DNA from 4 places in the Bradyrhizobium sp. S3.12.5 genome. Region 3 is predicted to be linked to each of the others. Evidence: predicted binding sites of a transcription regulator. Region 3 holds the regulator's gene; each other region holds the start of a gene.
What was found. Region 3 encodes LexA, which represses DNA repair genes until DNA is damaged. Its sites were predicted from a motif close to TGTTCNNNNTGTGTTCNG; they were not measured.
Positions count from the first base shown of each region.

Region 1 (5,434 bases), on a different contig from region 3:
GGCGGCGCGACAATGCCGCAAGCGGCGCGGTTGCGGGCTGCAAGCGCTGCGGAGAGATCGTCTGCGGTCCAGCGGCCTTCGCCGACCCAGACCAGCGATCCCACCATCGAGCGCACCTGGCTATGCAGGAACGAGCGCGCCGAGGTGACGATGACGATCTCGCGCCCGTCGCGCAGCACGTCGAGCTGGTCGAGCGTCTTCTCCGGCGACCTGGCCTGGCACTCGGTGTCGCGGAACGTGGTGAAATCGTGCCTGCCGAGCAGGCGCTGTGCCGCTGCATGCATCGCATCCGCATCGAGCCGGCGCGGCACACGCCAGGCATGGCCGATGTCGAGCGCGAGATTGGCGCGGGTATTGATGACCCGGTAGCGATAGTGGCGCTTCACGGCCGAGAAGCGGGCCTCGAAAGTATCAGGTACAATGTCGGCTTCGAGGACCGCGATCGGATGGGGGCGCAGATGCGCGTTGAGCCCATCGCGAAAACGGCCCGGTGGAAACTGCTTCTCGATGTCGACATGCGCGACCTGGCCGCGCGCGTGCACGCCGGCATCGGTGCGGCCTGCGCCATGCACCCGCGCATCCGCGCCGGTCATCGCCTTCACGGCCGCTTCCAGCGCGCCCTGCACCGAAGGCAGCGTCTCCTGCACCTGCCAGCCGAAGAAGGGTGCGCCGTCATATTCGATGGTGAGCTTGTAGCGGGGCATCTCAATCCGGTGGTGTCATCGTCCGGCTTGACCGGGCGATCCAGTACTCCGCAGCCTATCGGTTCGAACCGAGAAGTCTCAGCGTACTGGATACCCCGCCTTCGCGGGGTATGACAGCGTTAGGTGAATTTGGCTCCTGCCTTCAACGGCACACCCCGCAAGAAGTCCACGGCCTGCATCCGGGCCTTGCCCTCGCGCTGCAGCTCGAGGATGCGGATCGCGCCCTCGCCGCAGGCGATGGTAAGCTGGCCATCGAGCACCTCGCCCGGCGCACCGGAGCCCTTCGCCAGTTCGCAGCGCAGGATTTTTACGCGCGCATTCTCCGTGACACCGGCGAGCTCGGCCCAGGCACCGGGAAACGGCGACAGGCCGTGGATGTGGCGCAGCACCGCGTGCGCGGACTTGCTCCAGTCGATCCGTGCCTCGGCCTTGTCGATCTTGGCGGCGTAGGTGACGCCGTCCTCGCTCTGCTTCTTGAGCTGGAGGCCGCCGCGGTCGAGCGCGGCCATCGCGCGCACCATCAGATCGGCACCAAGCCGGGACAGGCGATCGTGCAGATCGACCGCGGTCATGTCATCGGTGATCGCGAGGCGCTCGGCCATGGCGACGTCGCCGGTGTCGAGGCCGATATCCATCTTCATCACCATCACGCCGCTCTCGGCATCGCCGGCCATGATCGCGCGATTGATGGGGGCTGCGCCGCGCCAGCGCGGCAGCAGCGAGGCGTGCAGGTTGTAGCAGCCGAGCTTTGGCGCATTGAGGATCGCCTGCGGCAGGATCATGCCGTAGGCGACGACGACGGCCGCATCGGCGTCAAACGCGCGAAACTCTTCCAGCGCTTCCGGTGTCTTCAACGTTTTCGGCGTCAGCACGGGAACGCCGAGTTTTCGCGCGGCTTCCTCGACCGGGGTCGGTTGCAATTGCAGCCCGCGCCGCCCGCCCGGCTTCGGCGCGCGGGTGTAGACAGCCACGATCTCGTGGCCATGCGCGACGAGCTCGAGCAGCGTCGGCACGGAAAAATCGGGCGTGCCCATGAAGATCAGGCGGAGGGACATCGACGGAGAACCTTACTCCGCGCGCTTGGCGGCTTTCTCGAACTTCTTGATCACGCGGTCGCGCTTGAGCTTCGAGAGATAGTCGACGAACAGCACGCCGTTGAGATGGTCGATCTCGTGCTGGATGCAGGTGGCGTAGAGGCCTTCGGCGTCCTCCTCGTGCACCTTGCCGTCCAGATCCGTGAAGCGCACGCGCACCTTCGCCGGCCGCTCGACCTCCTCGTAATATTCGGGGATCGACAGGCAGCCTTCCTCGTAGACAGACAGATCCGCGGAAGACGCGATGATCTCGGGATTGATGAAGACGCGCGGCTCCGGCCTGGTCTCGCCGTCCTGGTCGGGCTTGGCAAGGTCCATGGTGATCAGCCGCAGCGGCTGCGCGATCTGGATCGCTGCAAGCCCGATGCCGGGTGCGTCGTACATGGTCTCGAACATGTCGTCGGCAAGCTTGCGGATCTCCGGCGTGACCTTCTCGATCGGCTTGGAGACCAGACGCAGCTGCTTGTCGGGCAGGATGATGATTTCTCTGAGGGCCATGGCGGGCGATTTAAGCCGCGCGCGACAAGCGGTCAATGCGGCCGGGAGCGCGTTAATGCTTCGCTAACCATAAAACTTCAAGTTCTGTTAACCATAAAAATTAGGGATCGATTAACCATAAATGTTCGCTATTCGTTCGTGCGGACGGGCGAATCGGATAGAACGGCAGGCATGAACGACATCATTTTCATGCTCGGCGACTGGCCGGTGCGCACCATCGACGCGCTGATCGGCTTCGGCGCGCTGGTCCTCATCCTGCTGATTGCCATTGCGGTCGTGATCGCGCGCTCCGGGCGACGCGGCGCGGAACTCGCGATGGCGCACGCCATCCGCGCCGACGAGCTGGAGGAGCGGCTGAGCCAGGTCCTGCACGCCCAGAGCGAGGCCGCCGGCCGGGCCGACGCCATGACCCAGGCGTTGGCCGGCCGCCAGGCCGAGATGGCCCGGGCGGTCAACGAGCGGCTGGATTCGGTGACCCATCGGGTCGGCCAGTCCATGGAACATTCGACCCGCAACACCATGGAGAGCCTGCGCGCGCTGCACGAGCGGCTCGGCATCATCGACAACGCGCACAAGAACCTCACCGACCTCACCACGCAGGTGACGACCTTGCGCGACGTGCTCGCCAACAAGCAGTCGCGCGGCGCCTTTGGACAAGCGCGGATGGAGGCGATCGTCCAGGACGGCCTGCCGAAGGGCGCCTACGAATTCCAGTTCACGCTCTCGACCGGCAAGCGGCCCGACTGCGTGGTGTTCCTGCCCGACCAGCGCCCGCTTTGCATCGATGCGAAATTCCCGCTGGAAGCGATGACGGCGCTGCACGATGCCCGCACCGACGAGGAGAAGCGCGCCGCCACGCAGCGGCTGCGCGGCGACGTGATGAAGCATGTCAGCGACATCGCGGAAAAATATCTCGTCACCGGCGAGACCCAGGAGATGGCGCTGATGTTCGTGCCGTCGGAATCGGTCTACGCCGAGATCCATGACGGCTTCGACGACGTGATCCAGAAGGCCTATCGCGCCAAGGTCGTGCTGGTGTCGCCCTCGCTGCTGATGCTCGCGATCCAGGTGATGCAGCAGATCATGAAGGACGCGCGCATGCGCGATGCCGCCGACCAGATTCAGACCGAAGTGATCAAGCTCGGCGACGATTTGGGACGCCTGCGCGATCGCGTGCTGAAATTGCAGAAGCACTTTGCCGACGCGAACGAGGACGTCCGCCAGATCCTGATCTCCGCCGACAAGATCGAGAAGCGCGCAGGCAGAATCGAGGAGCTCGATTTCAGCAAGACCGACGCGCCGGCGGACGGCCCGCGGCTGGTGGCGTCAGGCGCGCCGGAGCTGTTTCCAAGGAAGCTCCAGGCGGGGGAGTGAGATCGAGGCAACCGTCATACCCCGCGCAGGCGGGGTATCCAGCACGCCGCGGCGGTCGTGATTGGGCCGAGGTGCTGGTGAATACTGGATCGTCCGCCTGCGCGGACGATGACAGCGTTGAGGTGGTCACATGGGCGGACGCCAGTACTACGTCTACATCCTCGCCAGCAGGATTGGCGGCACGCTTTACATTGGCGTGACAAATGACCTCATTCGCCGAGTGGCGGAGCACAAGTCAAAACTCATCGAGAGCTTCACGGAAAAGTACGACGTCGCAAGGCTCGTCTATTTTGAACAGTTCGACGATCCAGAGAACGCGATCAAGCGGGAGAAGCGGCTGAAGAAGTGGAACAGGGCCTGGAAGGTCCGATTGATCGAGACGAACAACCCGAATTGGGATGATCTTTATTCAGGGATAGCTGGGCCACCATGAGGCCGTCATGCCCCGCGAAGGCGGGGCATCCAGTACGCCGCGGCGGTCGTGATTGAGCCGAGGTGCTGGTGAATACTGGATCGTCCGCCTGCGCGGACGATGACACTGAAGGGGTATTGAGGGCTTTCGACTCATTAGCGGAGCGGGAGTCTTTTCAGCCAGAATCTGCTAACACCTCCCCATGACCGCACCCGACGCGACCTCCCCTGCCGCGACCTCCGCCCCCGCCCGCTCCTGGCGCGACAGCCTGGCTGTTTACCTGCAGCCGCGGGTGCTGATCGTGCTGTTCCTCGGCTTCTCCTCGGGGCTGCCGTTGGCGCTCTCGGGCTCGACGCTGCTGGTGTGGATGCGCGAGGCCGGGGTCGATCTCAAGACCATCGGGCTGTTTGCACTGGTCGGCACGCCCTACACACTGAAATTCCTGTGGGCGCCGCTGGTGGATGCGCTGCATGTGCCGCTGTTCACGCGCGCTTTCGGGCGGCGGCGCGGCTGGCTGCTGTTCTCGCAATTGCTGCTGATCGTCGCGATCCTGCTGCTGGCGCTGACCGATCCGGCGCGATCGCCCTTCTATGTGGCACTCGGCGCGCTGCTGGTGGCGACGACGTCGTCGACGCAGGACATCGTGGTCGACGCCTTCCGCGTCGAGAGCCTGCCCGAGAGCGAGCAGGCCGCCGGCATGGCGGCCTATGTCGCGGCCTATCGCATCGGCATGCTGGTTTCGACCGCGGGTGCGCTGTTCATTGTCTCCGGCTTCGAGAGCACCGGCATCACGCGCACGTCGGCCTGGATGTGGGGCTATGTGGTGATGGCGGCGATGGTGCTGATCGGGACGATCACGGCACTCGCGGCGACCGAGCCCGAGCAATCGGTGCGGGCGGAAGCCGTGACGCACGACGAGACCGCGTTTGCGCGCGTGCTGCGCGCGGCGATCGGCGCCTTCTCCGAGTTCCTGTCGCGCAAGGATGCGATCGCAGCGCTCGCCTTCGTCGTGCTGTTCAAGTTCACCGACGCGTTCTCGGGCACCATGACGGCGCCGTTCGTGATCGACCTCGGCTTCACCCGCAACGACTACGCGGCGATCGTGAAGGGCGTCGGCCTCGCCGCGACCCTGATCGGCGGCTTTGCCGGCGGCTTTGTGGCGCGGCGTTATTCGCTGGCAACCTCGCTCTGGATCGGTGGCGTGGTGCAGGCGCTGGCGAACCTGACCTTCTCCTGGCTCGCGCTGGTCGGCACTAACCAATGGGCGCTGGCGCTCGCGATCTGCGCCGAGAATTTCACCAGCGCGATCGGCACCGTGATCTTCGTCGCCTATCTCTCGGCGCTGTGCCAGA
Region 1 is NZ_JBEPRF010000014.1:243,617-249,050, reverse strand. Features, by position in the region: gene truA (tRNA pseudouridine(38-40) synthase TruA) at 1-704, opposite strand, end outside; gene fmt (methionyl-tRNA formyltransferase) at 824-1,759, opposite strand; gene def (peptide deformylase) at 1,772-2,296, opposite strand; gene ABIC09_RS22465 (DNA recombination protein RmuC) at 2,468-3,670, shown strand; gene ABIC09_RS22460 (GIY-YIG nuclease family protein) at 3,801-4,103, shown strand; gene ABIC09_RS22455 (AmpG family muropeptide MFS transporter) at 4,285-5,434, shown strand, end outside.
Region 1: a site for LexA is predicted at 2,419-2,436, ahead of ABIC09_RS22465 (DNA recombination protein RmuC). Genes of this name have one in related genera too.

Region 2 (5,434 bases), on a different contig from region 3:
TCAAGGTCGAGGGCAAAAAGGACTTTCCGTTCGTGAAATTCTCCGACCAGAAGCCGCGGATCGGCGACTGGGTGGTTGCTGTTGGCAATCCCTTCGGCCTCGGCGGCACCGTGACGGCCGGCATCGTCTCGGCCAGCGGCCGCGACATCGGCAACGGTCCCTATGACGACTTCATCCAGATCGATGCACCCATCAACAAGGGCAACTCGGGCGGTCCGGCCTTCGACATGAACGGCAACGTGATCGGCGTGAACACCGCGATCTTCTCGCCCTCGGGCGGCTCAGTCGGCATCGGCTTCGATATTCCGTCCTCGACTGCAAAGCTCGTGGTCGCGCAGTTGAAGGACAAGGGTGCTGTCACCCGCGGCTGGCTCGGTGTGCAGGTGCAGCCGGTGACCGCGGAGATCGCCGATAGCCTCGGCCTGAAGGCGGCGCGCGGCGCAATCGTCGATAACCCGCAGGATGGCAGCCCGGCGGCGAAGGCCGGCATCGAGGCGGGCGATGTCATCACCGCTGTCAACGGCACCGCGATCAAGGACTCCCGCGATCTCGCCCGCACCATCGCCACGCTGGCGCCGGGCACGTCCGTGAAGCTCGATGTCGTCCACAAGGGCGACACCAAGACGGTGACGCTGGCGCTCGGCGAACTGCCTACCGAGCGGCAGGCCCAAGGAAGCGGCAACGCTGACGACGGCAAGACGCAGCAGGCCCCCGGCACGCCGCGCCTCGGCCTCAGCCTGGCGCCCGCCGGCGACGTCCAGGGCGCAGGTCAGAAGGGCGTCGTGGTCACGGAGGTCGACCCGCAGGGACCGGCGGCGCAGCGCGGCATCCAGACCGGCGACGTCATCCTCAATGTCGGCGGCAAGGCAGTCGCCACTGTCGGCGACGTCCGCTCGGAGCTGGCGCAGGCCAAATCGTCCGGCAAGAACAGCGTGCTGCTGCAGGTGAAGAATGCGGAGGCGACCCGGTTCATCGCGGTGCCGCTCGCCTGATCTGATCACGCCTCTTGGTCTCGACGGCAAATTCAAAAGGCGGCCTGCGGGCCGCCTTTTTCGTGCGCGCCTTCCGAGATACCCACAGGCCGCCGATAACATTCTCGTTAACGGCAGCAATGATGACGGGTTCGTCCGAAAAAGCCGCGTTCACTCGTCAGACTTTGAGATCGCGTGTTGTGCTTTGGCGGCAATGACGGCGCCGAGGCAAATTGCAGGAGTGGAACTTCGGACCTCCGGCCGCTTTGTGGAACCGGCCGGTGGTTCGCATTTGATCGGTGCCGACATGGATCGATTGAAGCTCTCGCTGAAGCTTGCGCTGCTCGCGGCGCCTCTATTGCTGTCGACCGGAAGTGCCATGGGGCGCGATGATGGCCGCTTCACCGATTCGCCGCTAAAACCCTGGTTCGACAGCCTGCGCAGCCATCTCGGTCCGTGCTGTTCGGACGCGGACGGCGTTGCCGTGGCCGATCCTGACTGGGACTCGCACAATGGGCACTACCGAGTCCGGCTTGATGGGGAATGGGTCGAGGTCCCCGACGAAGCCGTGATCACCGAGCCGAACCGCGCCGGCCGCACCATGGTCTGGCCGGTCAAGACGGCGTTCGGCGTTTCGATCCGCTGCTTCATGCCCGGCACCATGATCTGACGCCGATCGGCGTCATCGCTTCGCGGATTTGCTCTTGGCGGATTTGCGCTTCGAACTCTTCTTCGCGCTTTTCTTCTTGGACGTCTTCCGTTTCGAAGCCTTCTTCGGGACCTTCTTGCCCTTCTTGCGCGCTTCCGAGAGGCCGATCGCGATCGCCTGCTTGCGGCTCTTCACGCGTCCGCCGCGACCGCTCTTCGCAGTCCCCTTCTTGTAACGCCGCGTCTGGCGCTCGACATCACTGCTGGCGCTGCGTGAGTAGCTGCGCTTCTTTGCCTTGCGTGCCATCAACTCTCTCCCTTGGCCTCCCCTTGGCCTCGGAAGAGAACAGGAGTGCTGACCCAACGTTCCAAAGGCGCCGGCCGCGAGCCTTAGAAGGAGTTCGCGAGTTCGATCTCCGCTTCCAGCACCTGGATGCGGTGCGCCGCTTCGGTAGAGGACAGACTGCGATCGTATTGCGCGGGTTGGTAGGCCTCTTCACTCAGCCGCTTCAGTCGCAGCCCCTGCGCCCGGGTCATCTGCTCCATGAGGAAAACCTTGGCGTCGTATTTGCGCTGAAGCTGCATGTCCGCTCTCCATTCTGAATCCGTAGCTTGATTATATGTTCTTATTTTGTTCTAACAAGCCTCTAACAAGTCATGGACAACAGAATTAATGAAATTCGACGCAAAATCAGTGCCTTGAGGCTGGAGATGGCCGATGTCGAGGCGGCCGTACGCGATCTCGTCAATCGCGATCGCGACTGCACCGAACGGGCCCAGGCACAGATGGATTTGCGCCGGAAAATCAATCTGTTGATCGGCGAATGGAAGGCCGCTGGCGGTGGCAAGGTGTTGATTTGAGGCGGGCCGGCCGGGATGCTTTGACCCGCGCACCGACCATGTGGCCCTGAGAGGATGTTCGATCATCCAAGAACAGGCCCCGCTCTCGCGAAGCCTGTTCTCTGGCGAGCTTACTTGGTGTTGCCCGGGGCGCTCTTGTTGTTCGTCATGGTGCCGCCCTGGTCAGAGCCGCCCTGACCGGAGGTGTCGCTGCCCTTGGACTTCGTGTTGGCGCCTGTCGTTTGCGAGGACGAGGTCGATGATTCATGCTTGGCCTTGTGTGACTTGGCCTGTACGGCGAAGGGCGCGGCGGCGAGGCCGGTTGCCAACATCACGGCGAGAGCGAGCTTGGTCGTGTTCATGCGCGGGAACTCCCTGAGTTGAATTGACGCAGGCACCCAACCGCTATTTGCCGCGGGAGTTCCGAACAATACGTCGCATTGCGCCTCACGCGCGCTTCAAGATTCCTTGTCCTCGTTGAGGATGAGCACGACGCCCGTCAGGGCGGCACCGATGGCAAACGTCGTCACCATCGTGCCGACAAAGACCAAGGCTGCCGCACGGCCGCCGTGGTTCAGCAATTCTGCGACCGCAGGATTGACCAGAATGAGCGCGAGCGTGAAGGCCAGACCGAGTGCAGCGCCCATCATCGCATGCGTCATTAATTTGATGACGCCGGTGGGAGAGATCAGGCTTGGCGACCTATTTGGCGACTTTTTTGCGCGCATGGAACTGCCGATCGATCTGTCATGCAAACGCGTGCCGCAATCGCGGGTTCCAATGCGCATGAAGGAATTGTCATCTGCCGCTTCATCCGACGTTCATGCCGACTTTGCGAAGATGAACGCCATCAACACGGGAACATTCGATATGGGCAAGGTGGTCTTTCTCTATCGCTCGCTGGCCTACCGTAACGCGGCGGCCGACATGTTGCGCAAAGCACGCAAGCTGCCGCGCGGTGCGGAGCGCAGCGCCGCCCGCCGCTACGCGACGGCGTTGCGCGATCTCGCGCGAACGGAAGCCTGGCTCGAAGGGCGTGTCGCCGATGAACCGCAGCCGATGTTACGGCTGAAGGTCGCTGCGTCGCGCTAACCCGACGCGCGCTGAAGTTCGGGAGAGGTGCTGGGCTCGAACTTGTCCTGCACCGCCGATGTTGCCGCGCTCTTGCGCGTCAATGGCACATCAAGGCGGCACAACAAGCCCTCTGGACGCCAGTCGAACTGCGCCTGTCCGCCGAGCTGGGATTCGACACTGGCCAGCAGGCTTCTTGTGCCAAAGCCACGCGACTTCGGCGTCCTGACCAACGGCCCTCCGGTCTCGTCCCACGTCAAGGTGAGGAGATCGTTCTCGGCCTGCCAGCCGATCGCGAGCCGCCCCGACCGGGTCGAGAGCGCGCCATACTTGGCCGAATTGGTGAAGAGCTCGTGCAGCGCCAGCGCCAGTGTCTGGGCGGTCGCCGGCAGCAACTGCACCTCGGGACCCCCGAGCTTGATCTGTCCGCCGAGCGAATAGGGCGCAAGCTCTTCCTCGATGAGCTTGGAGAGCTCGGCGCCCTGCCAGCTCGACAGCGACAGGATGGTGTGCACGCGCGCGAGCGCATTGATGCGCCCCTCGACGGCATTGACGTAAGCCTTGACCTCGTCGGCGCGGGTGAGGCGCACGATCGACTGTGCCAGAGCCAGCGCATTCTTGGCGCGGTGATCGACTTCGCGCGCCAGCAGGTTCTGCCGTTCCTCGGCGCGCTTGCGTTCGGTGATATCGACTGTGACGCCGCTCACCCGCACGACTCGACCGCCCGGATCCATAGTCGCGGCGGCCGTGCCGACGCACCAGCGCACATCACCATCGGGCCGGCAGACGCGGAACTCTCCTTCATAGGCGTGCGCGCCGGTATCGAACGCGGCAATCGCCTGGCCGAACTGGTCCACGTCATCCGGGTGCAGCAGCGCCTGGATGTTGGCCGAGGTGACGTTGAACGTCTCCGGTGTCACGCCAAAGATGCGGTACTGGCCTTCGTCCCACATCCAGTCGCCGTTGACCCAGTCCCAGTCCCAGGATCCCATCTTGCCGGCGGCGATTGCCATGCTGCGCCGCTCTTCGCTTTCGCGCAGTTTTGCGGTGGAGTTCTCGAGCTCGGCGGTGCGGGCACGGACACGATCCTCGAGATCCTGATTCAGCCGTTCGAGCTCGCGCGTCTTGCGATAGAGCTCGGCAAACACCTTGACCTTGGCTCGCAGCACCTCCGGCACGACAGGAACTGGCACGTAGTCGACGGCGCCCATCTCGTAGCCGCGCAGCCGGTCGATGTCGCTGACCTGGATCGCCGAAATGAAGATCATCGCGGTCTTCTGGAAGCGCGGATGCTCGCGGATCATTGCCGCGAGCTCGAAGCCGTCGAGCTCGGGCATGCAGACATCGACCAGGATCACCGCGATCTCGGTCTTGAGCAGGACCTCCAGCGCCTCGCGGCCGGACGAGGCGATCACGAGGTTCTCGCCGAGTTCCTTTAGGATCACCTCGTAAGCGAGCAGCTTGGCCGGCTGGTCGTCGACGAGGAGGATATTGACCTTTTCGTGGTCCATTCTCGGATCCAACTCAGCGATGCAGCCACATGCGGATCGCAAGCAGCAATTGATCAGTGTTGACGGGTTTGGCGAGGTAGTCGGACGCGCCGGCTTCCAGGCATTTTTCGCGATCGCCCTTCATCGCCTTCGCCGTCAGCGCGATGATCGGCAGGCGCAGGAAGGCCGGATTCTCGCGGATCACGCCGATGGTCTGATAGCCATCCATCTGCGGCATCATGATGTCCATCAGCACGATGGCGATTTCCGGGTTTGATTCGACCAGCGTCACCGCTTCGCGGCCGGTGGTCGCTGTCAGCACCTTCATGCCGCGTCGTTCCAGTACGCTCGACAGCGCGAAGATGTTGCGCGCATCGTCGTCGACGAGCAGCGCGGTCTTGCCGATCAAATCCT
Region 2 is NZ_JBEPRF010000007.1:11,694-17,127, forward strand. Features, by position in the region: gene ABIC09_RS11515 (Do family serine endopeptidase) at 1-992, shown strand, start outside; gene ABIC09_RS11520 (hypothetical protein) at 1,279-1,641, shown strand; gene ABIC09_RS11525 (DUF6496 domain-containing protein) at 1,654-1,926, opposite strand; gene ABIC09_RS11530 (DUF3072 domain-containing protein) at 2,010-2,204, opposite strand; gene ABIC09_RS11535 (hypothetical protein) at 2,331-2,480, shown strand; gene ABIC09_RS11540 (hypothetical protein) at 2,591-2,821, opposite strand; gene ABIC09_RS11545 (hypothetical protein) at 2,918-3,187, opposite strand; gene ABIC09_RS11550 (hypothetical protein) at 3,186-3,551, shown strand; gene ABIC09_RS11555 (sensor histidine kinase) at 3,548-5,041, opposite strand; gene ABIC09_RS11560 (HAMP domain-containing protein) at 5,055-5,434, opposite strand, start outside.
Region 2: a site for LexA is predicted at 2,241-2,258, ahead of ABIC09_RS11530 (DUF3072 domain-containing protein). Genes of this name have one in related genera too.

Region 3 (5,434 bases):
TGCTGTCGCCACGCATCGACCCCGACCGCGTGCAAGAGCTACTCGGCTGGGCCCCGCGCAATCCCCTGTTGCCGCTTGGCATCGGCCGGACGCCCGGCGAGGTCTTCACCATCGGCGACTTCATCACACGCGATGAGTTCACCCGCAGCGATTTCTACAACGAATGGTGGCAGCCGGGCGGTTTCGACACCGAACCGTTGACGACGAATCTGCTGGTCGATCACAACGCCACGGGCATCCTGACCAGCCATCGGCCGTCCAATTTGTCTCCGTATGACGACAAGGCGCGGCGGCTGTTTGCAACGTTGGCGCAGCATCTCGTACGCGCCGTTGCGATCCAGCGGCGTACCCACCAGCTCGACATCGCCGGCCGCGCGGCGCTGGCGGGCCTCGACGGCCTCGATCAGGGTTTCATTCTCGCGGACGCCCAGGCCCGCCCGATCTTCGTCAATCGTCGCGCGCGCGAATGGCTCGACGCCGCCGACGGCATCGTGATCGACGCGGGCGCGCTGAGCGCCATCACCAGCGACGATGGCCGTTGTCTGCAAACGCTGGTCGGTTCGTGCAGCATCGATAATCCCGATCGCATCGGAGGCGAGATGAGCCTGCGGCGGCTTCCCGGCCGCATGCCGCTGCACGTGCAGGTAACGCCGGTCGGCAGCGATTGGGCGGAGAGCTCGGTGTCGCTCGCCTCCGGCTGGCGATCGAGTGCGATGGTGCTGATCACCGACCCCGAGCCGGACGCGAGATCAAGACTCGACGCCCTACGCGCGCGTTACGGCCTGACCCGTGCCGAAGCGGCCTTCGCGCTCGAGATCGTCAAGGGCGGCGGCCGCAAAGCCACGGCCGAACGGCTCGGCATCGCGGACGGAACCGCGCGCAGCCATCTGTCGAAGATCTTCGACAAGACCGGCGTGGGGCGACAGGCCGAGCTGGTGCGGCTGTTGCTCCAGAAATAGCTGCGTCCGCGCGTATGCGCATCCGTTTTGCCTCAACGGCCACAGTCGGCTAGAACGCTGGCCGCGACCTGATTGTCGCGTTGCCCAAGCAGGAGCTTTCAGCCGTGGCCCTCATGCCGGTTTCCGATGCGCTTGCCGCGGTGCTCGCCGGTGCGGAGCCGCTGCCCGAGGAATCTGTCGCGCTTGATGCGGCCTTCCATCGCGTCCTCGCGCGCGACGTCGCGGCGCGGCGCACGCAGCCACCGCAGGCGATGTCGGCGATGGATGGCTATGCCGTCCGCGCGGCCGATGCAGCCAGGGTCGATGCGCAGCTCAATGTCATCGGCGAGGTCGCTGCCGGCCGGCCGTTTGCAGGAACTGTCGGTGCCGGGCAAGCCGTCCGGATCTTCACCGGCGGTGTCGTTCCCGACGGCGCGGACGCAGTCGTGATCCAGGAGGACACCGTTGCCGACGGCAAGCGCATCACGATCAAGGAGGAAGCCGTCACCGGTCGGCACATCCGCCCGGCCGGCGTCGACTTCTCCGAGGGTGACGTGCTGCTGCGCAAGGGCGCCCGGCTGACGGAGCGCGACCTCGCGCTTGCCGCCGGCATGAACCACCCGCAATTGGCGGTCAGCCGCCGTCCGAAGGTCGCGATTCTTGCCACCGGCGACGAGCTGGTGATGCCGGGCACGACGCCTGGTCATGGCCAGATCGTTTATTCCAACGGCTACGCCCTGCATGCGCTCGCTCGCAGCGAGGGGGCCGACACCATCGACCTCGGGATTGCCGCCGACACGCTTGCCGCCACCACCGCCGGCATCCGCCGCGCGCGCGAATCCGGCGCCGACATCCTGATCACGACGGGCGGCGCCTCGGTCGGCGACCACGATCTGGTGCAGCAGGCGCTCCGCGACGAAGGCACCTCGATGGCGTTCTGGAAAATCGCGATGCGGCCGGGCAAGCCGATGATGAACGGGCAGCTCGGGGCGATGCGCGTAATCGGCCTGCCCGGCAATCCCGTGTCATCCTACGTTTGCGGCTTCCTGTTCATGGTGCCGCTGATTCGTGCGTTGTCGGGCCGTTCGATGGTTCATCACCGCCGCGAACGCGCCGTGCTCGGCCGCGACGTCGGCGCCAATGACCAGCGCGAGGACTATCTGCGCGCCCGCCTGGATGTGCGTGATGACGGCACGCTGATCGCCCTTCCCGTCAATCACCAGGACTCCTCGCTGCTTGCGAATCTCGCTGCGGCACAGGCACTTCTCGTGCGCGCACCGTTCGCACCGAGGGCCGAAGCGGGAGCGCCCTGCGAGGTGCTGCGACTGCCCGTTTGAGCGCATTGTTCGCATGCGTTCCGCGAACTTTGTCGCGTTCACGGTAAATTAAGCAGTTGCGGAACAAGTATCGAACATATAGTGTCCGTTCATGATTTGTTTCGAGCGTGTGCGGCTTATTGCTGACTTCAGCGTCTCGGAATCGAACGACATCAACCGGGGGATTTTGGTCGAGATGTTAACGCGCAAACAGTACGAGCTCCTGCGGTTCATCAGTGAACGTCTGAAGGAAAGCGGCGTGCCGCCCTCCTTCGACGAGATGAAGGACGCGCTCGATCTGCGCTCGAAATCAGGCATCCATCGCCTGATCACTGCGCTCGAGGAGCGCGGCTTCATCCGCCGCCTGCCCAACCGCGCCCGCGCCATCGAGGTGATCAAGCTGCCCGAACTCCAGGCCGCCGCTGGCAGCCGCCGCGGCTTCACGCCGAGCGTCATCGAGGGCAATCTCGGCAAGGTGCGCCCGGCGTCGAGCCTGCCGGCCGACGAGGGTGAGCGTCCAGTCGCAGTGCCCGTGATGGGCCGGATCGCGGCCGGCACGCCGATCGAGGCTTTGCAAACCCGCAGCCACACCATCAGCGTCCCGCCCGACATGCTCGGCTCGGGCGAGCACTACGCGCTCGAAGTGCGCGGCGACTCCATGGTGGAGGCCGGCATTCTCGATGGCGACATGGCGCTGATCCAGCGCAACGAGAGCGCCGATACCGGCGACATCGTGGTCGCCCTGATCGACGACGAGGAAGCGACACTCAAGCGTTTCCGCCGTCGCGGCGCCTCGATCGCGCTCGAGCCGGCCAACGCGGCCTATGAGGTTCGCATCCTGCCGCCCAACCGGGTCAAGATCCAGGGCAAGCTGATCGGGCTGTACCGGAAGTACTGATCGCGTCGCTATCGGCGAGCGCAATCAACGATTGGAGCGGACGATTGTCCGCTCCGGCTGGGTAGTCTTTCTGGTTTTGCACAGATTATCCGGCCCCTTCTCCAGCGCTACATCCTCGGCACGCCGCAACGAAGCACGCATTGCTTCGCAGGGCCTTTGCCAGACCGAGGAGACCAACATGCGCAAGATCATTTTGAGCACCGTCACGATGACGCTGATCGCAGTATCAGCGTCGCAGGCCTTAGTGTCGCAAGCCTTGGGGTCGCAAGCCTTGGGGTCGCAAGCCTTGGGCTCGCAAGCCTTGGCTGCGCAGCCGCAGCACCACGCTCGCAAAGCACCGCGCGCAACGACCGAGCAATTCCGCAATGCCCGTAACGCCGTCGCGCAGCCGGCTTGGCAATATTCGGGCTGGTCAGCGCCAGCCGGCCGCTGAAGCAACGCGCTCACCGAATGCGCGGGAGCAGGCTTTGTTCCTCGTGCATTTGAAAAAGATAATGTGATCGCGCTCTGCTGATGCGAGCCGCAGATTTGCCCACAAACAAGCATAAGATGAGCTTCCACTCTGATAGGGGCCTGCGCCTCCGAGACAGAGGCGCGGGTGCTCTATCCTGATTGAGGAGCACCCGATGTGTGACTATAGCCTGCATGCCGTCGCGACGCGTCCCGCAGAAGTTGGCGAGACGATCGTCACGACAACGTTCCGCGGCACCTCGACGCGCGGCTTCGCCTCCGAAGCCGACATGTCCGTCGCGGTCTGCCTGCTGCCGGGAACGGAGCTCGCCTTCGCCGACAACGTCCGCTACGACAATCGCTGGATCTGGACGCGCACCATCAACTCGCGCGTCGGCAAGTTCGGCAAGGTCGATCCGCACATTCCCGACCGCCATCACGACGCGATCGAATTCCCCGACGGCAAATACGTCCTGGTGACGCAACTGGTCGAAGGCCAGCGCGCAACCGTGCTGCAACTGCCCGTGACCCAGCCGCTCGGCGAGCGCGAGCACAAGCCGCAGGTCGCCGACAGCCGCTCCACGTCCCCGCGCCTGCCGATCGGCTAAGCCGTCGATCTCAGTCATCGGCCTGCAGGTCGGCGTCAGACGGCGTTGCGTCTTTGGAGCGCGGAGCTGCCGACCGCGGCATGAGGGTCTGTTCGAAATCTCCATCGCCGGCCGCCGCCGGCGACCAGGGGCGGTTTGCGCCCCTCGCCTTTACCGCCTGAATCGCAAAGCCGTCGCCACGCGGCGTCAGCGCCAGCGCGCCCTGACGCACGAGACGTGGCCGATCGACCACCATCGCACCACAATCCGGCGGCGCGGACCTTGCCGTCACCACCAGTGCCGCGCGGCTGCAATCGTCTCCCAGCGCGTCAATGCGCAACGCCAGCGCAACGATGCGTCCGTCGGCGAGCGGCGTCACGCAGCCTGACTCGTCGCACGACACACCATCGGCAAGCGCGACGCTGCCGGGATCGCGAGAGTCGGCATCGGCCGCGAGCCACTCCTTGAGCAGAAAGCTGTCCTTGCTCGCCCTGATCAGGTGCAGCTGCCCGTCCCTGCCCCGCACGGCAACGCTCTGGCCGTCACCGGCGATAAGGATGTCGGGTTGCCGGACCGACAGACCCCAGACGATTGCCGCCACGAGCACGAACGCGCCCGACCAGCGCAGCGGCGTGCGTAGCAGTCCCATCAGGACGAGGCCGAGGCTCGCCGCGATCAGCGGCGCAGTGCCGAAGGCACTGACGTGGCCGATCGCGCCGGGCAGCGCCGCGACCCATCGCGAGACCGCCACCATCCAGTCGATACCGATCCCCATCAACCACCAGAACACCCCGTCGAGCCCGAACGGTGCCGCGAGCAATCCCAACAGCCCAGCCGGCATCACCAGCGCCGAGACCACCGGCATCGCGCCGAGATTGGCAAGCACGCCATAGGGCGTGACGCGATGGAAATGGAAGGCGGCATAGGGCGTGGTCGCAAACCCCGCGATCATCGAGGCCATGAATAGCATCGCAATCTCGCGGCCGCCCCACAGCGCGATGCGCGCGGTTGTCGAGTGATCGGGCGAGGCAAACAGGTTCGGCATGCCGATCTGCACCAGCGCCACCAGGCCGAGCGTTGCCGCAAAGGACATCTGGAAGCTGGGATGCACCAGCGCCTCAGGCGCGACCGCAAGCACGATCAGCGCTGCCACCGCCAGCGTGCGAAAGGTGATGGCGCGGCGGTCAACCATGACAGCGATCAGCACCACCGCGGTCATGAAGAACGACCTTTGGGTCGCAACCT
Region 3 is NZ_JBEPRF010000010.1:81,235-86,668, forward strand. Features, by position in the region: gene ABIC09_RS16275 (helix-turn-helix transcriptional regulator) at 1-959, shown strand, start outside; gene ABIC09_RS16280 (molybdopterin molybdotransferase MoeA) at 1,064-2,275, shown strand; gene lexA (transcriptional repressor LexA) at 2,451-3,152, shown strand; gene ABIC09_RS16290 (hypothetical protein) at 3,331-3,585, shown strand; gene ABIC09_RS16295 (hypothetical protein) at 3,779-4,210, shown strand; gene ABIC09_RS16300 (ComEC/Rec2 family competence protein) at 4,221-5,434, opposite strand, start outside.

Region 4 (5,434 bases), on a different contig from region 3:
CAGTTACGGGCAGCGTGCGCCCTATACGGTCAATCAGCCGCTCAATGGCTACAGCTGGGCCGGCCCGTACCTCGGCGCCAATCTCGGCTATGAATGGGGCTCGGTGAGCAACACGCCCGTGAAGCCCTCCGGCTTCGTCGGCGGCGTGCAGGCCGGCTACAATTTCCAGAACGGCCCGTGGGTGTTCGGTGTCGAGGGCGACATCCAGGCCGCAGGCGCCGACGACACTTTTGCGCCGTGGAAGTTCTCCAATCCCTGGTTCGGCACACTGCGTGGTCGCGCCGGCTATGCCTTCAGCAACATCCTGTTCTACGGCACCGCCGGCCTCGCCTTCGGCGAGCTGCGCGCGCAGACCTTCGGCTGGACGGAATCGCACACCACCGCCGGCTGGACCGCCGGCGTCGGCGCGGAAGTCGGCTTCGCGCCGAATTGGAGCGCGAAGCTCGAATATCTCTACATCGATCTGTCGTCGAGCCAGTTCGCAATTACAGGCGTGTCAAACGGCTATAGCGCCAGCGTTGTTCGCGCAGGCGTGAACTATCACTTCTGATAGCCAAATAAGAAAATACCGGACTACAGCCTCCCGGCCGCTCGCGGCCGGGACTTTTTTGCGCCAGGCTTCTTGGGGCAGGTTCGCTACGAAAGGATCACGAGATTGACCGCCTTCGGCCCCTTCCCCTTCTTGTCCGGTTCGACTTCGAATGTGATACGCTGTCCTTCGGCAAGGTCCTTCAGTCCCGCCCGCTCAACCGCGGTGATGTGAACGAAGACATCGCGACCGCCGTCGTCCGGCTTGATGAAGCCGTAGCCGCGCTCGCCGTTGAAGAACTTAACCGTTCCCGTATTGGCCATCGGGAAACTCCCCCTCATTGCTCCTCCGTCGCAACGCAGACGCGCGTCGCGACATGACCGGGCATCACGTAGCCCGGGAGAGCTGGCCATCCTTGGGCAGACCCTTCGGTCCGACTGGATCTTTGTTAGGCCTTCACTCCGCCGCAACCATTCGCGGAAGCGGAACGTAAAGCCAGTCACGCCAACAGCATAATACGGTTCTTTGCAGATTGACTACCGCTACTGCATCTTTTTCCCAAGAATGGCGGCGCTTTAGGGGTAAGGCTTTGGTACTTCCAATCGGAATCTGGCAGCGCCGCCTTGGCCGAGCGGCATTTCCAGCTCGGGCAGGATCGTCTTGAGCTCGCCCTGCAGCGTATAGGGCGGATTGACGATCAACAGCCCGGCGGACGTGAGAGGTGCGCCGTCCATCTGCGGCGCGGCGCTGAATTCGAGCCGCAGACATTTTCCCGGAGTCTTTGCTGCAGCCGCGATCCGCGCCACCAGTTGCGCCAGCGCGTCGGTGGCGCGCCGGCTCTTGGCGGGATACCAGATTACATAGATACCGGTTGGCCATTTCGCATAAGCGGTGGAGAAGGCCTCGCCCAGTCTCTCGAACTCGTCTTTCGCCTCAAACGGCGGGTCGATCAGCACGAGCCCGCGCCGCTCCTTCGGCGGCACGAACGCCGGCAGCGCCATCCAGCCGTCGAGATCGACCACGCGGGCCTGTTCGTCGCGCCGCAACACGCCGATCAGCGCCTTGCGTGCCTTCGGCTCGAGCTCGCAGGCCACGAGGCGATCTTGCGGCCGCATCAGGCCGCGCGCGATCAAGGGCGAGCCCGGATAGGCCTTGAGTTCGCCCTTCGGATTGACGGCGCGGACGATGTCCATGTACGGCTTGGTCAGCGCGACGGTCTCGTTCGAAAGGCGCGCCTGCATCAGCCGCGCGATTCCCGTCAGCCACTCGCCGCTGCGGCGGGCCTCGTCGCTGTCGAGATCATAGAGGCCGGCACCCGCATGGGTGTCGATGACGCGGAAGGCGGCCGGCTTGTCCTGCAAATAGGTCAGGATGCGCGCCAGCACGATGTGCTTGATGACATCGGCGAAGTTGCCGGCGTGAAAGGCGTGGCGATAGTTCATGCAAGAGCACTACGCCACGCGATGGCTTGAGCAAAGAGGCACGACAGCCCGAACTACCCACCCCTGATCGGCGGCATCGTCACCTGGTCGCGGCGGCAGGCGCGGCGGTCGAGTTCTTCGCAGGCGCGGAACTGCAAATCCTTGCTGAGGCAGATGCGGACCTCGGAGAGCCGGGTGCGGTTGCAGGTGACCGAGACGGCTGCGTTGCTCAGGCCCGGATTGGCCTTGACGAAGGCTTCTTCCACCTCGCCCGGCGCCACGGTCTTGGCCTGCGACAAATCGAGATATTCGGCCGGAATCTTGATCGCGGCGCGCGCCCTGCGGATCGTCTCGAAGTAGCTGCGGTCGGTCAGCCCCGAGCAGGTGCCGTGCTTGTCCCATTCGTTGAAGATCAGCCCCGGCGCCGGCATCAGATCGAGCATCGAGGAGACGATGTTGCGGTTCAGCCGCGGCGACGGCCGCTGGCAATATTCCGGAAAGCCGTTCTCATATTGCGGCCACAGCCCGTGCACCACGAAGGAATAAGGCCGTCCCTCGCACTGGATATTCGAGCGTCCCCCGCCGCGGCCGCGCTCGGCCGCTTCCTCACAGAAGGACGGTGACCAGGATAGCGACAGCACATAGAAATCGAATTCGCCCGGCGCGTTCTGCCGTTTGTCCTGCGCCTTCGCGCCGCCGGCCAGCGCGATCAGCCCCGCGGCAAGGGTCAATGAGATCACAAGGCGGGAGAACGAATGCAATCTAAAATGAAACATGGCGACGTCCCTCAACTAGACTGTGCAATAAGCCTAGCAGGCAACAAGAACATTTCAAGAACAAAATTCAGGCGGCCGTCGATCGGCGGCTGGATCGTTCGAATCAGGGATCTTCGACTTAAGGCTTGGCGGCGCGGCAGGCCGGATTGTAGGCCCAGTTGCGGTCGAGCCCGACCACGCACCATTCCACGCCCTGGCCGTAACCGGCAAAGCCGCCGTCCTCGACGATCGAGAAGTGCACCCTGCGCATCTTGCCGTCGTTGAGCATGGCCTCGCCGGTGCAGTAGCGGCGCGGAATGTTGTCGGACGCCCAAGGCCGGAACGCGGTCTCGTGAACGGCCGAAAAGCCCTCGATCTTCAAAGGCGAATTCCAGAACGAGCTTTCCTTCTCCCAGAACTGGTTCGCGATCGTCGGCAGTGCCTTCTCGCAATCGGCGACGCTGCCGTCATAACGGGGCCCGCTCAGCCAGAAATTCAGCTCCAGCGGATTGGCGGCCCTTGCCTCACCGAGCGACAGCGCTCCGAACATGAGGCCGAGAACGGCGGCAAGGCGAAGCGATTTCAGGGAGGTTGAGGCGCGCATGGGCAATCCAGACAGCATGATCCGCGAAGGCAGGACGGTGACGCGAAGGGCGGGAGAGGTCAAGTGCAGCGCGGCAACACTCGGCCACGAGTTGACCATAAGGTCGCAGCCAACGGCCTATCCGTTCTTTTCACCGGCGGTCCGGCACCGTAAAGTGCTGCCAGCCAATCGGAGTGACGGGAATGCGAATCATTGCGGCCGCGGGCCTTCTTGCCTTGGGGATCATGGCGAGCCAGTCGGCGCGCGCCGACATCCTTCCGGTGCCGCCCTTCAAGGGCAACGACACCGGCGGTATCATCGCCTATTCCATGGCGACGCAGACCGATGCGCGCCAGGTCGCGGTGGATCATTGTGCGCGCTACGGCAAGGTGGTGAAATTCCTCGCCGTGCAGGCCTACGAGGGCGGCTACCTCTCCTTTGCCTGCCGCTGGGTGCCTTATGGCGCCGCCGATCGTCCGATCCGCACGCTCTACTGAGGCGTTTCGGGACGCCAGAGGTTGCGCACGACATCTCAGCCGGAGTCCCTCGCATGACGCGCAAGCTTGCTTTGCTCGGATCAGTCGCTTGTCTCGGGTTGTCGGCGGTTAGCGCCTCGGCCGACGATTTGCCGGTACGCAAGGCCGGTCTCTGGGAATTGAAGATGGTCAGGACCGGCTCGGCGATGCCGGAAATGACCATGCAGCACTGCACCGACGAGGCTGTCGACAAGCAGATGAACAGCAACATCTCGCCGATGGCCAAGCAGGCCTGCTCCAAGCAGGACGTCAAGAAGACCGCGACCGGCTATGTCAGCGATTCCGAGTGCAGCGTCGCCGGCATGTCCACGACTTCGCACGCCGAGATCACCGGCGATTTCAATTCGGCCTACACGGTGAAGACCTCGTCGCATGCGCAAGGTGGCGCGGTCGGCGCCGCGGGGCGTGACTCCACCATGACGCTCGAAGCGAAATGGCTCGGCGCCTGCAAGCCGGACCAGAAGCCCGGCGACATCGTGATGCCCGGCGGCTTCAAGATGAACGTCCGCGATGTCGATAAGCTGAAAGCGCTGCTGCCGAAGTAGGCGGGGGGCTGCTGCAGCTACACCGGAATCCGCACGCTCGCCCTTAATCCGCCCATCGGGCTGTCGCCGAGCGTGATGTCGCCGCCATGCGAGCGGGCAATGTCGCGGGCGATGGCGAGGCCTAAGCCCGTGCCACCTTCGTCCTGGTTGCGGGCGTTGTCGAGCCGCAGGAACGGCTTGAACACTTCCTCGCGCAGATGGACGGGAATGCCGGGGCCGTCGTCGTCGACGGTCACGGTGAGATAGCGGTGATCGCGCTGGCCGGAGATGGCGATGGCCTTGCCGTAGCGCGCGGCATTGGTGACGAGATTGGCGAGGCAGCGCTTGAACGAGGCCGGCTTCACCGTCACCACGGGCAGGCCGCTGAATGTCACGGTCGCGATGTGGCCGTGGCGTTCGGCATCGCTGCGCAGCTCCTCGAGTGCCTGCGCCATGTCGGTCGGCTGCGACTGCTCGCCGGAATCGCCGCGGGCGAACGCAAGGTAATCCTCCAGCATCATCGACATCTCGTCGACGTCCTTGCGCATGCCCTCCATCTCGGGGCTGTCGCCGATCAGCGCCAGCTCGAGCTTGAAGCGGGTGAGGATGGTGCGCAGGTCGTGGCTGACGCCGGCGAGCATCGCGGTGCGCTGCTCCATCGCACGTTCGATGCGCGACTTCATCTCGAGGAAGGCGCCCGCCGCGCGCCGCACCTCGCGCGCGCCGCGCGGCCTGAAGTTCGGCGCCTCGCGGCCCTTGCCGAAACTTTCCGCGGCGTCCGCAAGCCGCAGGATCGGCTTGATCTGGTTGCGCAGGAACAGCACCGACACGATCAGCAGGATCGACGATGTCCCGACCATCCAGAACAGGAAGATTTCCGAGTTCGAGGCGTAGGCGGCGCTGCGCTGCGCGAACACGCGCATCACGGCATCGTCGAGCTGGATGCGGATCTCGACGAGGTTGGAGCGGCCGACCGTATCGATCCAGAACGAGCGCCCGATCTGGCGGCCGAGCTGCACCGACAGCGTCTGGTCGAGCAGCGAGAAGAACGGCTTTGGTCCCGGCGGCGGCATGTCGCCGGCCGGC
Region 4 is NZ_JBEPRF010000012.1:185,912-191,345, forward strand. Features, by position in the region: gene ABIC09_RS19615 (outer membrane protein) at 1-550, shown strand, start outside; gene ABIC09_RS19620 (cold-shock protein) at 637-852, opposite strand; gene ABIC09_RS19625 (23S rRNA (adenine(2030)-N(6))-methyltransferase RlmJ) at 1,105-1,971, opposite strand; gene ABIC09_RS19630 (ribonuclease T2 family protein) at 2,025-2,726, opposite strand; gene ABIC09_RS19635 (hypothetical protein) at 2,845-3,309, opposite strand; gene ABIC09_RS19640 (hypothetical protein) at 3,492-3,785, shown strand; gene ABIC09_RS19645 (DUF3617 domain-containing protein) at 3,839-4,369, shown strand; gene ABIC09_RS19650 (ATP-binding protein) at 4,387-5,434, opposite strand, start outside.
Region 4: a site for LexA is predicted at 2,772-2,789, ahead of ABIC09_RS19630 (ribonuclease T2 family protein). Genes of this name have one in related genera too.